2 regions of the Amphritea sp. GJ51-11 genome follow, and region 2 is predicted to be linked to the other one. Evidence: predicted binding sites of a transcription regulator. Region 2 holds the regulator's gene; the other holds the start of a gene.
The links. Region 2 encodes sigma-54, which starts transcription at its own class of promoters, with help from an activator protein. Its sites were predicted from a motif close to TGGCACNNNNNTTGCTNT; they were not measured.

Region 1 (7,199 bases), 1.7 Mb from region 2:
TGACGTTTTCTTTTCCCATTTTGCCCGGGCGGCTATTGAGTTCAATACTCCGCTGACCTTTTTTGGTAACTTAAAAGATAAAGGTGAGCTGGATGTGAAGAAGGCCGGTATTTTTCCGATTGTGCACGGTATACGTACTATGGCGTTGCAGTTCAAAATATTGGAAACCAACACCTTCAAGCGTATCGAAGCGCTGGTTGAGATGGGGGAGATGAAGCCTGAACATGGTCGTGAATTGGGTGAGGCGTTGGCATTGTTTATCCAGACACGCCTAAAGCAGCAGGTTAAGCGTATTGATGAGTCGAGTGATGGTGTAGACCAAACGCCTAATATCCTTGAACTGTCATCATTGGATAAAATGGAGAAGGATTTGCTTCGGGATGGGATGCATATCGTTAAAGGATTTAAAAAACATCTTGTGCTTAGGTATCACCTGGGAGGCTAACACGGAATATGATTATTCCCAGAAGTATCAGAAAAATAAAGGAGCGGATGGATCATAAGAATGGTCCTTATGCTCATCTATTTCAGCCCTATGATGGCGATGAGGTGGTGTCTCTGGATTGTGAGACCACAAGCTTGAATGTTAAAGAGGGCGAAATTCTTTCGATTGGCGCGGTGAAAATCAAAGGTCGCAAAGTGATGACCAGTGAGCGGCTAGATATTAAGCTCAAGCCGCCGAAAAGTTTGACGGGCGACTCTATCAAGATTCATAAAATTCGAGCGGCGGACCTCGTTGATGGAGTCTATATGGACGAAGCGCTGGAAAAAGTGCTGGAGTTCGTTGGTAATCGCCCGATTCTTGGTTATTACGTTAACTACGATGTGCGCATGTTAGAAAAGTATTTGCGGCCTCGTTATGGCTTCGGTTTGCCGGGTAAAGCGATCGAGTTATCACATGTGTATCACGACATCATAAAGTGGCGGTATGTTGGCGGTGATGTCGATTTGCGCTTTGATACGATCTCTAAGCAGCTCGATATTCCGATGTTAGAGCGACATACCGCCCTAGGTGATGCTATTACGGTAGCGCTGATGTATGTGCGGCTGCAATATGGTGAGCGACCGGGGTAGAAATAGGTTAAACATGTCAAAAAACAAACGGGCCTTGTGGCTCGTTTTTTGCTTTATACATAGCTAAGATTGAAAATTGACACGGTTTTGTGTCATAAAATTGGCGAACAGTTTGTTTTGTTGCTTGCTAAGTGGCTGATCAAACTTATAATGTCAATATATTGCCATTTCTGAGGTGTGTATGATTGAACGTGCAGACATTAACGCAGTTTTACAACAGATGCGTGAAGTCAAAATGCAGGCCCAACAGGGCATTTCCTCTGATATTAACCGGCCTGCTGCGATTCGTCGTGTCGCTGATGAGCAAAACGGTGAAAGCTTTGCTGATCTATTTAAAGGCGCAATCGATGGTGTTAATAACGCTCAAGCGCAGGCGAAAACGCTGGCGACCTCTTATGAGCAAGGGGTGGCGGGGGTTGATCTCCATCAGGTGATGATCAGCATGGAAAAGGCCTCGGTTTCTTTCCAGGCTCTGACCCAGGTGCGTAATAAAATGTTAAGCGCTTATGAAGACGTTATGAAAATGTCGATCTAATGCGAATGAAACACACAATAATATGTATAAGTAGCATCAGGGTGCACGGTTAGATGGAAAACGCAGCAGTGCAGACAACAACAGGTGGCTCGGTAGCCTTTGGCTTTAACCGCTTGGGGTTGGTGCGTCAGTTAGGTCTGATGGTGGGCTTGGCAGCCACTATTGCGATCGGCTTCGCCGTGGTGCTCTGGTCCCAAGAACCCGATTACCGGGTGCTTTATAATAATATCTCCTATGCGGATGCAAATCCGATTGTTGAACAGTTACAGCTCAACGGTATCCCCTATAAGTTTGATTCAACGGGTCACAATATTCTTGTGGCTGAAGAGTATCTGCATAAAGCTCGTTTGCGTTTAGCCGCTGAAGGTTTTAATGGTGATAATACCGTTGGCTTTGAGTTGTTAGATAAGGAGCAGGGGTTAGGCACCAGTCAGTTTATGGAAACCGCTCGCTACCGGCGTGGTTTAGAAGGTGAGTTGGCGCGGACCGTTACTAGTATGCTGGCGGTACGTAGCGCCCGGGTTCACTTGGCGTTGCCTAAGCAGTCGGTATTTATTCGTGATCAGCGTAAACCGACTGCATCGGTGTTTTTGGATCTGGTGGCGGGACGGCGACTCGAAGCGATTCAGGTTGAGGCGATTACTAATCTCGTGGCTTCCAGTATCCCGGAGCTTTCCAGTGAAGATGTGACGGTGGTCGATCAAAAAGGTCGCTTGCTGAATACACGAGATATGGATACCGATGTGGTGTTGGCTGCTAAACAGCTTGAATATACCCGTCGAATCGAAGAAACCCTAGTTAATCGGGTTAACAGTATTTTACAACCGGTGGTTGGTCTAGGGCGTTACCGAGCTGAAGTATCGGCTGATATTGATTTCACCGCCGTTGAGCAAACCGATGAGATCTATAACCCGGACCTTCCTGCGTTGCGCAGTGAACAGGTGCTTGATGAAAGTACGGTAGGGCAAGGTGCTGCATCTGGTGTGCCGGGTGCTTTGTCGAATCAACCTCCGGGCGCAAATGCGGTGCCTGAAGTGGGTGGTACGGGTTTGCCGGTGCAAGGCGAGGGGGTTGTTGATCGCCCCGCGGCGCCACAAAATGCGCGCTCTCAAGCTACACGTAATTATGAGTTAGACCGCTCTATCAGTTATACCAAGCATCAAATGGGGCAGATTAACCGTCTCTCTGTTGCGGTGGTGGTTGATGATATTCCGACGGCAGGTCCTAATGGTGGTGAAAAGATACGGGCCGCTTGGGATCAGAACGAACTCGATCGATTGTCTATACTGGTTAAGGATGCGGTCGGTTATTCGGCGTTGCGGGGTGATAGCGTTAGCGTGATCAATTCTCCGTTTGCCGTGCCTGAGGTCTATCAGGAGGAAGAAGTACCGATCTGGAAGCAGGAATGGGTGCTGGATCTGGTGAAACAGGTGTTAGGTGGTCTGTTCGTGCTGTTATTGGTATTTGGAGTGTTGCGACCGATTATGAAAAGTTTGGCGATTAGTGCGGCACAGAAAGCAGCGGCTAATGAATCCGATTCGAAATCTGAATCAGATATGGCTGCTGAGCTTGAATCCCTCGATATGAGCGGTATATCGCCGGACCATGTGACCTTTAGCGGCATCGATAATGCGCTGGCGCCGACGCCGAATGAAACCTATGAATATCAAATGAATGCGATTCGCAGCATGATTGCTGAAGATCCTGCCAAAGTGGCGCAGGCTATCCGTCAGTGGGTGATTGAGAATGAATGATCAGGTAACGGAATCCGGTGTTGAATTAACAAATGTCCAGAAAGCGGCGGTGTTGCTTATCTCCTTGGGTGAAAGTGATGCCGCCGAAGTGCTGCGCTATCTTGGCCAGAAAGAGGTGCAGCAGTTAGGTTTGACCATGAGTAACCTCGATAATATCCCTCAGTCGACGGTCGAGTCGGTGATGGCGGACTTTATGGAAGCGATTAGCGATCAGACCAGTATCGGTATTAACAACGATCACTATATCAAAGAGATGTTAAGTCAAGCCCTAGGCAATGACCGGGCGCAGACGTTGGTTGATCGTATTCTGATGACCACTAATACCTCGGGTTTAGAGAGCCTGAAATGGATGGATTCCCGGCAGGTTGCCGAAATTATTCGTTATGAGCACCCGCAGATACAGGCCGTGGTCATGGCCTATCTGGATCCAGATCAAGCAGCCCATGTGTTGCAACGATTTGATGAAAATGTCCGTCTCGAGATTATGATGCGGATCACCTCATTGGATCAAATCCAGCCATCCGCCCTGCAGGAGCTGAATGATATCCTTGAATTACAGTTCTCTGGCAACAGCAGTCAGAGCGCCAGCTTGGGTGGACTACAAACAACGGCTAATATTATGAATTATTTCGATAATAATATTGAGCAAGAGTTGATGGAGAAAATTCGCGAAGTGGATGAGCCGCTCAGTGATCAGATCTCTGAAATGATGTTTGTATTTGATAACTTGATCGATGTGGAAGATCGAGGCATTCAGGTTATTCTGCGTGAAATTAATACCGATACTCTGGTGGTTGCCCTTAAAGGTGCGGAATCGGGACTACAGGATAAAATCTTCAAAAATATGTCGAAACGGGCGGCCGAATTGTTGCGAGATGATCTCGAGGCGAAAGGGCCTGTGCGTGTGAGTGAAGTGGAAGATGCCCAGAAAGAGATTCTCAACGTGGCCCGTCGATTGGCCGATGAAGGTGAGATTATGCTCGGTAGTGGCGGCGAAGAGATGATGTAATGCAGATGAAGGCGATCGATAAATCGGTAATCCGGATTCGTGCGGAAGATGCGCGGGCTGCAGCATTATGGACCCTGCCCGTGGTGCAGGGGAAGCATGTAGTTGGCTTGCAGCAAAAACCGGAAAAAGTGACAGAAGAGGTGGTTGAGGAAGTTGTTGATGGTCGTCTCACACTGTCCGAGCTCGAAAAAATCCGTGAAGATGCCTATCAGGAAGGTTTACAACAGGGCCGCGATGAAGGCTTGGAGAAGGGTCTAGAAGAGGGTCGTGCTGCTGGGCACAAAGAAGGCTTGGCTACCGCGCGTGCTGAAATCGATGTGCAGTTAGCGTTACTGACAAACTTGCAGCAGCAGTTAGATCAGCCGTTGCAAAAAATCAATGCGGAGGTCGAGCAGCTAGTCGTTGATTTAATTACTGAACTGAGTGAAGCGGTGGTCGGTACACAGGTTGAGTTAGATAGTGCCCCGGTGATTAAAGCGGTTGAAGATGCTGTAGCGCAATTGCCACAAACCGGCGCCGAAATTAAAGTGATTTTACATCCAGATGATGTGCCGAACCTCGAACCTTTGTTGGCGTTGAATGAACGTTGGTCCTTGGTTGAAGAGGCGTCTATGGCTCGAGGGGGTTGTAAAGTGGTGAGTGGCTATGGCCTGCTTGATAATACGGTTGAACGCCGTTTTGAGGCCGCGGTTACGCAGCTACGCAGAGCATTGACGCAGATGGAGGATGAGGTGCCAGTCTCGTCAGAGGTTGAGCCATCAGCTCCCCATGAGTGATCAACTGAATGCTCGATTGGCCCGTTTAAAGGGGCTGAAATATAACATTCCTGCGCCCGTGGCCCACGGGCAAATAACCCGCCTGATCGGTTTAACCCTTGAAGCGGTGGGTATCAAGGCCTCGATGGGTGAATACTGTCTTATCTATCCCGACCATGGTGAGCCGGTTGAAGCTGAAGTCGTGGGCTTTTCTGGTGATCGAATCTACTTAATGCCCGTTGATCAATTAGAAGGCTTGGCGCCTGGTGCCCGAGTGAGTCCGATGGTCGGCGGCAGTGATGTTCAGGTAGGTTTTGAGTTGCTGGGGCGGGTGATTAACGGTGTCGGTAAACCGCTCGACGGTCTAGGTGAACTCGGCTGTAAAACCACGGTGCCCTTGCAGGGCAGGAATATTAACCCACTCAGTCGACAACCCATCAAACAGACGTTGGATGTTGGGATTCGCGCCATTAACTCGCTCTTGAGTGTAGGTCGGGGGCAGCGGTTAGGGTTGTTTGCGGGTAGTGGTGTGGGTAAAAGTGTCTTATTGGGTATGATGACGCGGTTTACCGAGGCGGACATTGTGGTGGTGGGCTTGATTGGTGAACGTGGCCGTGAGGTCAAAGAGTTTATCGATCATAGTCTTGGTGAGGAGGGCATGCGTCGCGCCGTGGTAGTTGCCTCTCCCGCTGATGAGTCGCCGTTGATGCGTTTAAGAGCGGCCCAGCTATCGACTCGCTTGGCTGAATATTTTCGTGAGCAGGGTAAAAATGTCTTGTTGCTGATGGACTCTTTGACCCGTTATGCGCAGGCGCAGCGCGAGATTGCTTTGGCTGTGGGTGAGCCGCCCGCGACTAAGGGTTATCCACCGTCGGTATTTGCTAAGCTACCAAAGTTGGTGGAACGTGCCGGGAATGGGGATAAAGAGGGAGGCTCTATCACCGCTTTCTATACGGTTCTGACCGAAGGGGATGATCAGCAAGATCCGATTGCCGATTCGGCCCGGGCTATTTTGGATGGACATATTGTGTTATCCCGTAGCTTGGCTGAGCGGGGCCATTATCCTGCCATCGATATCGAGCAATCAATTAGCCGAGCGATGCCTTCGGTGGTGAGCTCTGATCATCTACAAGCGGCGATGGGGTTTAAACAACTCTATTCAAAATTTCAACAGAATCAGGACCTTATCTCTATTGGTGCTTATGCGCGGGGAAGTGATGCTGAAACTGATTTTGCGGTAGAACGGATGCCCTTGATGAATGCTTTTTTGCAACAGGGCCTGAATGAATCCTATGCTTTTCAAAAGAGTTTGACGGATCTTGCGATGGTGCTAACGCCGAACCCGAGCAGTATGCCTGGGGTGCAACAAGGGCAGCAGAATATCGCTATGGGAAATAGGACGTCCTGATGAAAAGGTCTAAGCGGTTGCAGGTTGTCTTGGATCTTGCAGAGCGAAAACGTAAGCAGGCCGATCAGTGGTTGAGCCAAGCCCAAGCGAAAGTACAGCAGGGAGAGGCTACGTTAACCCAGTTGCATGGCTATTATTCCGATTATGCCAATAGCTTCTATCAGCAAGGTGCGGCGGGTATCTCCCCTGGGCAAATTCACACCCATCAGGCTTTTATGCACAAGTTACGGGTAGCGGTAGAGCAGCAAGAAAAGGCGTTGCAGATGGACCGCGAGCAGCTTGAAAAAGTTACCACCCATTGGCAAAGCGCTTATCAGCATTTTAAATCGGTTGAGATGCTGGTGGATAAGCTGAAAATGCAGGAATCTAAAGAAGCGGAACGTCAGTTGCAGAAAGAACTTGATGAGCGTTCCCAGTTAATTCGTCCCCCTTTGATCTAATAAATTTTCCTCTTATCAAAGTGGCACTGATTGTGCATTCTCAACGGTAGTTATAAGTCTGCCGGGGAGTGCAGTATGGATCAAACGTTTTCGGCTTCGGGGGTCGGATCATTGCTGAGTGTTGGTTCGGTATCGAGCAGTCAGGCTGTTGTTACTGAAACGCCCCCTGTGGGCGCTTTGAATGCTGCAGGTGTTAGTGTTATAGCCTCCTTTGATCAATCGAT
Region 2 (7,199 bases):
CCAAAGGACGCCCCGCCGAGTTCCAACAACGCTCTGCCGCCGACCAAGAGGTAACCCATGCATACGGTGAGGTTCTCGATTACAATATTCGTACAAAAGAGCTAACCATCTCCGGCCAGGCAAAAGTCTCGCAAGGGGCTGATGTATTTAGCGGTAACCGAATTGTTTACAATATGAAGAAAAGCACAGTAAATGCATTCAGGGATGAGAGCGCTAACGGCGAACGTGTACAGATTGTCATTCAGCCTAAAGCAACACCGTTGGATGAATCTGAAACTACAGCTACTGGGGAACTCAACAACTAATGAGTCGACTAGAAGCACTCAACCTAGCAAAGAGCTATAAAGGCCGCGCAGTTGTAAAAGATGTCTCGATGAGCGTCGATAGCGGCCAGATCGTTGGTTTATTGGGGCCTAACGGGGCGGGTAAGACAACCTGTTTTTACATGATTGTTGGGCTAGTGGAAGCCGACAAAGGCCGGATCAAAATTGATCAATTGGACTTAACCAAAGAGCCGATGCACGGCCGAGCGCGAAAAGGTATTGGTTACCTGCCACAAGAAGCCTCCATTTTCCGAAAACTCAGCGTCCATGATAACCTGATGGCTATTCTGGAAACCCGTAAAGAGTTGAGCCGGACTGAGCGTAAACAAAAATTAGACGAACTACTGGAAGAGTTTCATATCTCCCATCTAACGAAAAGTTTGGGAATGAGCCTCTCCGGTGGAGAACGGCGACGGGTTGAAATTGCCCGCGCACTGGCAACTGAGCCCACTTTTATCTTGTTAGATGAGCCCTTTGCCGGTGTTGACCCAATTTCAGTCAGTGATATAAAACAAACCGTAAAGCACTTACAAAGTAAGGGGATTGGCGTCTTAATCACCGATCACAATGTTCGCGAAACACTGGATATTTGCGAACAAGCTTACATCGTCAGTGAAGGTTATATTCTTGCAGAAGGATCGCCAGAGGATATTCTTGCCAACCAGCAGGTCAGGGAAGCCTATCTCGGTGAGCAATTCAAGCTGTAACAGGTATATAAGCGACTCTCTATGAAACAAGCGTTACAACTAAAAATGGGTCAGCATCTGACCATGACCCCACAATTACAGCAGGCGATTCGCTTGCTGCAATTATCGACGCTTGATCTGCAACAGGAGATTCAGGAAGCACTAGAATCGAACCCGATGCTAGAAGTAACGGAAGAGGATAGCGCTTCAGATAATGCCGCCGAGCAAGCGAGCTCTGATGCAGAAGTCAGCAATCATGAATCCGTCTCAGCATCGGCCAAAACCACCGAGTCTGAAGAGATTCAAGCCACCGATAGCGACTGGAATGAAGATATTCCCAATGAACTATCGACCGATAGTAATTGGGAAGACACTTATCAGACGGTCTCTAGTTCATCTTCATCATCCCATGATTTCTCCGATATGGAGATGGAGTCGAATGACACTGCGGATGAAACCCTGCAAGATCACCTGAACTGGCAATTAAACCTCACGCCGATGAGTCCCATCGACGAACTGATCGCCACCAATATTATTGACGGCATTAATGTTGACGGTTATCTCAACGTTGAACTCGATTCAATCCTGGAATATTTCCATCAGCAGGATGATGAGCAACTTAACGGCATTGAACTGGATGAAATCGAAGCGGTACTGCGACGCATCCAACAGTTTGATCCACCCGGCGTAGCCGCACGCGATCTAAGCGAGTGCCTAGCCATTCAGCTACAGCAACTACCCAATGACACCGAATATCGCAACGAAGCGCTAAAACTAGTCACTCAATATATCCACTTACTGGGTAATCATGACTACAAACAGCTGATGCGCAAAGCCCGGATGCGAGAGCCACAGTTACTACAGGCGATCAACCTGATCCGCACCCTGAACCCTAAACCCGGCTCAATGATCACTAGCTCGCAATCGGAATATGTTATTCCCGATGTGCTGGTTTACAAAGAAAAAGGTGTCTGGCAGGTAAGCCTGAATCCGGAAGTTGCGCCTAAACTACGCATTAATGATGGCTATGCAGATTTGATCCGACGCGCTGATACCAGCCCTGACAACACCTATCTGAAAAACCATCTACAAGAAGCTCGCTGGTTTATCAAAAGCTTATTAAGCCGGAACGATACCTTAATGAAGGTCACCCGTGAAATTGTACACCGCCAAGAAGGTTTTCTAGAGCATGGCGATGAGGCGATGCGTCCGATGGTGCTGCACGATATCGCTGAGGCGGTCGAAATGCACGAATCGACCATCTCTCGGGTGACCACCCAGAAATATATGCATACCCCAAGGGGTATATTTGAGCTGAAGTATTTTTTCTCCAGCCATGTCACTACAGTGAACGGTGGCACCTGCTCATCGACCGCTATTCGGGCGCTCATCAAGAAATTGGTGGTCGCTGAAAGTCCAACAAAACCCTTAAGCGATAACAAGATTGCCCAACTGCTTGAGGAACAAGGTATCAATGTTGCGCGAAGAACCATTGCAAAATATAGAGAATCGCTTAGCATTCCACCTTCTAATGAACGAAAACGTTTAGTTTAATGACTTTTTTTATCATGGGAACCGGGCGGCAACCCGGTACAATAACACTAGGAGATTACCATGCAGATCAATATTACCGGTCACCACGTAGAATTGACTGATTCCCTGAATGAGTATGTTCAGAATAAATTTGAGAAGCTGGAGCGGCATTTCGATAACATCACCAATGCACAGGTAACTCTAAGCGTTGAGAAGACGCGCCAAAAAGCTGATGGTGAAATTCACGTAGCCGGTGGTCAGCTGTTTGCTTCCGACGAACAAGAAGATATGTACGCCGCCATCGATGGGTTGATCGACAAGCTTGACCGTCAGATCATTAAACACAAAGAAAAGATGAAAACTCACAAGTAACTATTATACGATGCTAATTTCAGAATTATTAGCGCCCTCTGGAGTACTCTGTGCTCTAGAGGGGGTAGTAAAAAACGTATCCTCGAAATTGCCAGCCAACAGATTTCCGATCTGCACCCTGAGCTTGAAACTGAAACGATCTTTGCTGGCCTACTTGGCCGTGAAAGACTCGGCAGTACAGGCATCGGTGAAGGCGTGGCCATTCCCCATTGTCGTCTGGATGAGTGTGAGAAAGCCACTGCGCTACTTATTCAGTTAAAAGAACCGATCGACTTCGATGCCATTGATGGCAGCCCGGTCGACTTACTCTTCGTTCTGGTGGTGCCCTCCGAAGCCTGTGATCAACATCTACAAACGCTGGGTAATCTTGCCGAGCTATTCAGTCAGGCATCCTTCCGTCAGCAACTTAGAAACGCGGGCTCAGCTGAAGAACTCTTCACTGTCGCCACCGGAGCTAGGCAGGTCTAGCCAGATGAAACTAGTTATCATCAGCGGCCGCTCAGGGTCAGGTAAATCAACCGCCCTGCAAGCACTGGAAGATGTTAACTTCTACTGCATCGACAACCTTCCCGCCCCGCTGCTACCTGACTTGGTCAATCAGATTTTATCCGACCCAGACCATCCTAATCAGCTTGCCGTCAGTATCGATGCCCGTAACCAACACAGCAACCTGAAACAGTTTCCCGATATTTATACACAACTGAGGGAAATAGACGCACTAGACTGCGAAATACTCTACCTCGATAGTTCAGAGACAACCCTGCTAAAACGCTACAGTACGACTCGGCGTAAGCACCCCCTGTCCAATGATTCCCAAGGTTTACAGCAGGCGATCAGCTATGAAAAAAAGTTACTCGAACCGGTATCCGATTTAGCCAATATCCGTATTGATACAACCCACCTGTCACTCTATGAACTCAGAGACAGTATTAAACTGCGTATTGCCCAACGACAAGAGCAAGAACTGTCATTACAATTCGAATCGTTCGGTTATAAGCACGGTATCCCGCTGGATGTAGACTTCACCTTCGATGTGCGCTGTTTGCCTAACCCATACTGGCTGCCTCACCTGCGAGGTTATAGCGGCCAAGACAAACCGGTCATAGAATTCCTCGAGCAACAGCTTGAAGTGCAAGAAATGCTCGCTGACATCACCGCTTTTCTAGAAAAGTGGCTGCCACTGTTTGAAAAAAATAATCGCAGTTATATCAGTGTTGGCATAGGCTGTACGGGAGGTCAACACCGCTCTGTTTTTATCAGCGAATGTCTCGCTGGTCATTTCCGAACAACTATGGATAATGTCCAGATACGCCACCGCGAACTGAACTGATTAAAGGTATTAATCAATGCTGGAAACCAAGATCACCATTATCAACAAACTGGGCCTGCACGCCCGGGCGGCGGCAAAGCTGATCAATGTAACCACCTCCTTCTCAGCCGATATCCAGCTCACCAAAGATGGCCGACAGGTGGATGGCAAAAGCATTATGTCGGTCATGATGTTAGCCGCCAGTAAAGGCACTGAGCTGAATATCTCTACCAGCGGTGAAGACGAACAACAGGCGATGGATGCCATTGTTGCACTGATCAACAACCGGTTTGATGAAGAAGAATAACCGCCCTCCCTCTATTCGTTTAAAAACAATACGCTATAATGCCCACAACGATTAATGCTGCAGTTATCGGTGATCACTGACTGACTGCAAGGCAATCTGTCTCTATCTGTCTGACCGGGGTCCGGCCATGAACGCCAATGTAAACGAAAGTGAACTGGATAAGCTGAACACAGCCCTTGAAGAAGGTGCTTTCAGACAGATACGTTACACCCTAAATAAAACACTACGCCCCTCCGAAGTCGCCCATCTAATCGAGAAGTCACCGCCTAAAGAACGGCGCTTACTTTGGAGCATGATCCATAAAGACATCGAAGCGGATGTTTTGCAGGAACTCGGCGATGATGTAAAAGCCGAGATCCTCAGTAAGATGAATACCTCAGAGGTGCTAGCCATCTCTGAATCGCTCGAACCCGACGATCTAGCCGATATGATGCAGCAGCTACCGGAAACGGTCATGCACGAACTGCTGCGCTCGATGGATCATCAAAACCGCGAACGACTGGAAAAAGTACTCTCCTATCCGGAAGATACCGCTGGCGGTTTGATGAACACCGATACCATCACCATCCGGCCCGATATCACGATTGAAGCGGCGCTGCGTTATTTACGACGACACGCTGAACTCCCGGATATGACTGATAGCCTGTTTGTCGTCAGCCGAAAAGACACCTATATCGGCAGCCTCCCTCTGACGCGCATGTTGGTCAGCGACCCATCCAGCACCGTACGAGAGATGATGGTCACCGATAAACCGCCTATCCCGGCGGATATGGAAGATACACTGGTCGCCAAACTATTCGAACAGGAAGATTTGGTCTCTGCACCCGTGGTTGACGAAGACAATCAGCTACTCGGACGTATCACCATCGATGACGTGGTCGATGTTATCCGGGAAGATGCAGACCACTCGCTGATGAGTATGGCGGGTATGGACGAAGATGAAGATACCTTCGCGCCTATTATGAAAACCACCCGCCGCCGTGCCGTGTGGCTAGGTATTAATCTGATTACCGCTTTTCTCGCCTCTGCGGTCATCGGCCTGTTCGAGGAAACCATCGGCAAGGTAGTGGCGCTGGCCGTATTAATGCCAATTGTCGCCAGTATGGGCGGTATTGCCGGTAGCCAGGTCTTAACCCTGATGATTCGTGGCCAAGCACTAGGCCATGTAGAGCGCTCCAATGCGGGCTGGCTGCTGAATCGTGAAATGATCGTAGGTCTATTGAACGGTCTACTCTGGGCCGTGGTCGTTGCGGTCATCGCGATCCTCTGGTTCGAAGACCTAACCATCGGTATCATCATCGCCTGTGCTATTATGATTAACCTATTCGCAGCCGCACTGGCAGGTACTCTATTGCCGATCCTCCTAAAAACTTGGGGTATTGATCCGGCATTAGCTGGCAGTGTGTTACTAACCACGATTACTGATGTAGTCGGATTTTTTGCATTCCTCGGTCTAGCTGCGTTTTTTTATAGCTAGAACGGCCTACACAAGAGAGTTTTATGAGTCAAAATGACGATTTCCGCCCCGATGACGAACTTGAGTTCGATGAAGAGTGGGTGTCAAAATCCCAGCGTAAGCGGGAGATGGAACACCTACAAGAGCTGGGTGCCAAACTGCCTGAACTGAACAAAGAACAACTAGCCAAAGTACCTATGAGTGATACTTTGCGGGTGGCAATAGAGGAGGCACAGCGCCTTCAGCCACGCTCTGAGGCCACTCGACGCCAATTGCAGTACATCGGCCGACTGATGCGCGGCGAAGATGCCGACGAAATACAAACAGCAGTAGATCAGTTCGATGCCGGCAAGCAAGCCCATTTACAGATCTTTCATAAGTTGGAACGCTGGCGCGATCGATTAATACTGGGTGATAACACCGATCTGCAAGCTTATTTAACCGAAGATGCCGGGGCTGATATTCAGCATCTGCGCCAGCTATTGCGCAACGCCAAAAAAGAAGCCAGCCTTGGCAAGCCTCCAGTCGCAGCGAAAAAGCTATTTAAATACCTGCGCGAACGAGCTGACGTATAAGTTGTCACCGCTCAGCGAGGCTTTCGATCGAGGTCACTCACAAGCGAGGCCTCGATCACGGCGGGCAATAACGCAGTAAGGCTTTACTTAAGAGCGTTACTTCAGATCTTGAGTTAAAGTCTTTATTTAAGACCATCCTGTTTCTGTTTCGCATCAGGCCTCAGGAGCAATTCCACTTTCGGGTCGCTCCAGTCCCCTTCCATCGTATAGGTGACGGTGGCAATCTCCTTTTTCACCTCATCACCAATCAACTTATCCAACAGAAAGGCTAATCCAGCAATCTGCGGCGCACCTAATAACACGGCAGCTAACGGAATATTATCGGTCACCGGCAAGGTTACCGCCATCTGCTGATTCACGGTCTCATTAACCAGATCAATATCACCACTACTCGCCATATCAACCGAAGGGCCGCGCATAACGAAAGGCGTATTTGTCGAAGCAACACCATCCACTATCCGATAATCCCCCTGCATACGATCAAAACTAACCCCTTTAGCGAATAGATCCGCAAAATTAAGCTTGAGTCGCCGCCCTAGCGCATTCATATTAAGAATACCAAACACTCGCAAAAGGCCCGTGCCACTCCCCGCTTCAATCAACCGACCATTACGAACATCGAAGGTTAGCGCCCCATC

Region 1: a site for sigma-54 is predicted at 1,112-1,129, ahead of fliE (flagellar hook-basal body complex protein FliE). Genes of this name have one in related genera too.

The regions. Positions count from the first base shown of each region.
Region 1 covers NZ_CM147881.1:3,561,039-3,568,237, reverse strand. The annotation lists gene AC0L4K_RS16060 (DUF294 nucleotidyltransferase-like domain-containing protein) at 1-445, shown strand, start outside; gene AC0L4K_RS16055 (3'-5' exonuclease) at 454-1,074, shown strand; gene fliE (flagellar hook-basal body complex protein FliE) at 1,256-1,609, shown strand; gene fliF (flagellar basal-body MS-ring/collar protein FliF) at 1,663-3,363, shown strand; gene fliG (flagellar motor switch protein FliG) at 3,356-4,372, shown strand; gene AC0L4K_RS16035 (FliH/SctL family protein) at 4,372-5,148, shown strand; gene fliI (flagellar protein export ATPase FliI) at 5,141-6,535, shown strand; gene fliJ (flagellar export protein FliJ) at 6,535-6,975, shown strand; gene AC0L4K_RS16020 (flagellar hook-length control protein FliK) at 7,051-7,199, shown strand, end outside.
Region 2 covers NZ_CM147881.1:610,937-618,135, reverse strand. The annotation lists gene lptA (lipopolysaccharide transport periplasmic protein LptA) at 1-305, shown strand, start outside; gene lptB (LPS export ABC transporter ATP-binding protein) at 305-1,030, shown strand; gene AC0L4K_RS02665 (RNA polymerase factor sigma-54) at 1,052-2,563, shown strand; gene hpf (ribosome hibernation promoting factor) at 2,624-2,914, shown strand; gene ptsN (PTS IIA-like nitrogen regulatory protein PtsN) at 2,939-3,382, shown strand; gene rapZ (RNase adapter RapZ) at 3,387-4,244, shown strand; gene AC0L4K_RS02645 (HPr family phosphocarrier protein) at 4,261-4,530, shown strand; gene mgtE (magnesium transporter) at 4,658-6,007, shown strand; gene yjgA (ribosome biogenesis factor YjgA) at 6,031-6,561, shown strand; gene AC0L4K_RS02630 (YhdP family phospholipid transporter) at 6,684-7,199, opposite strand, start outside.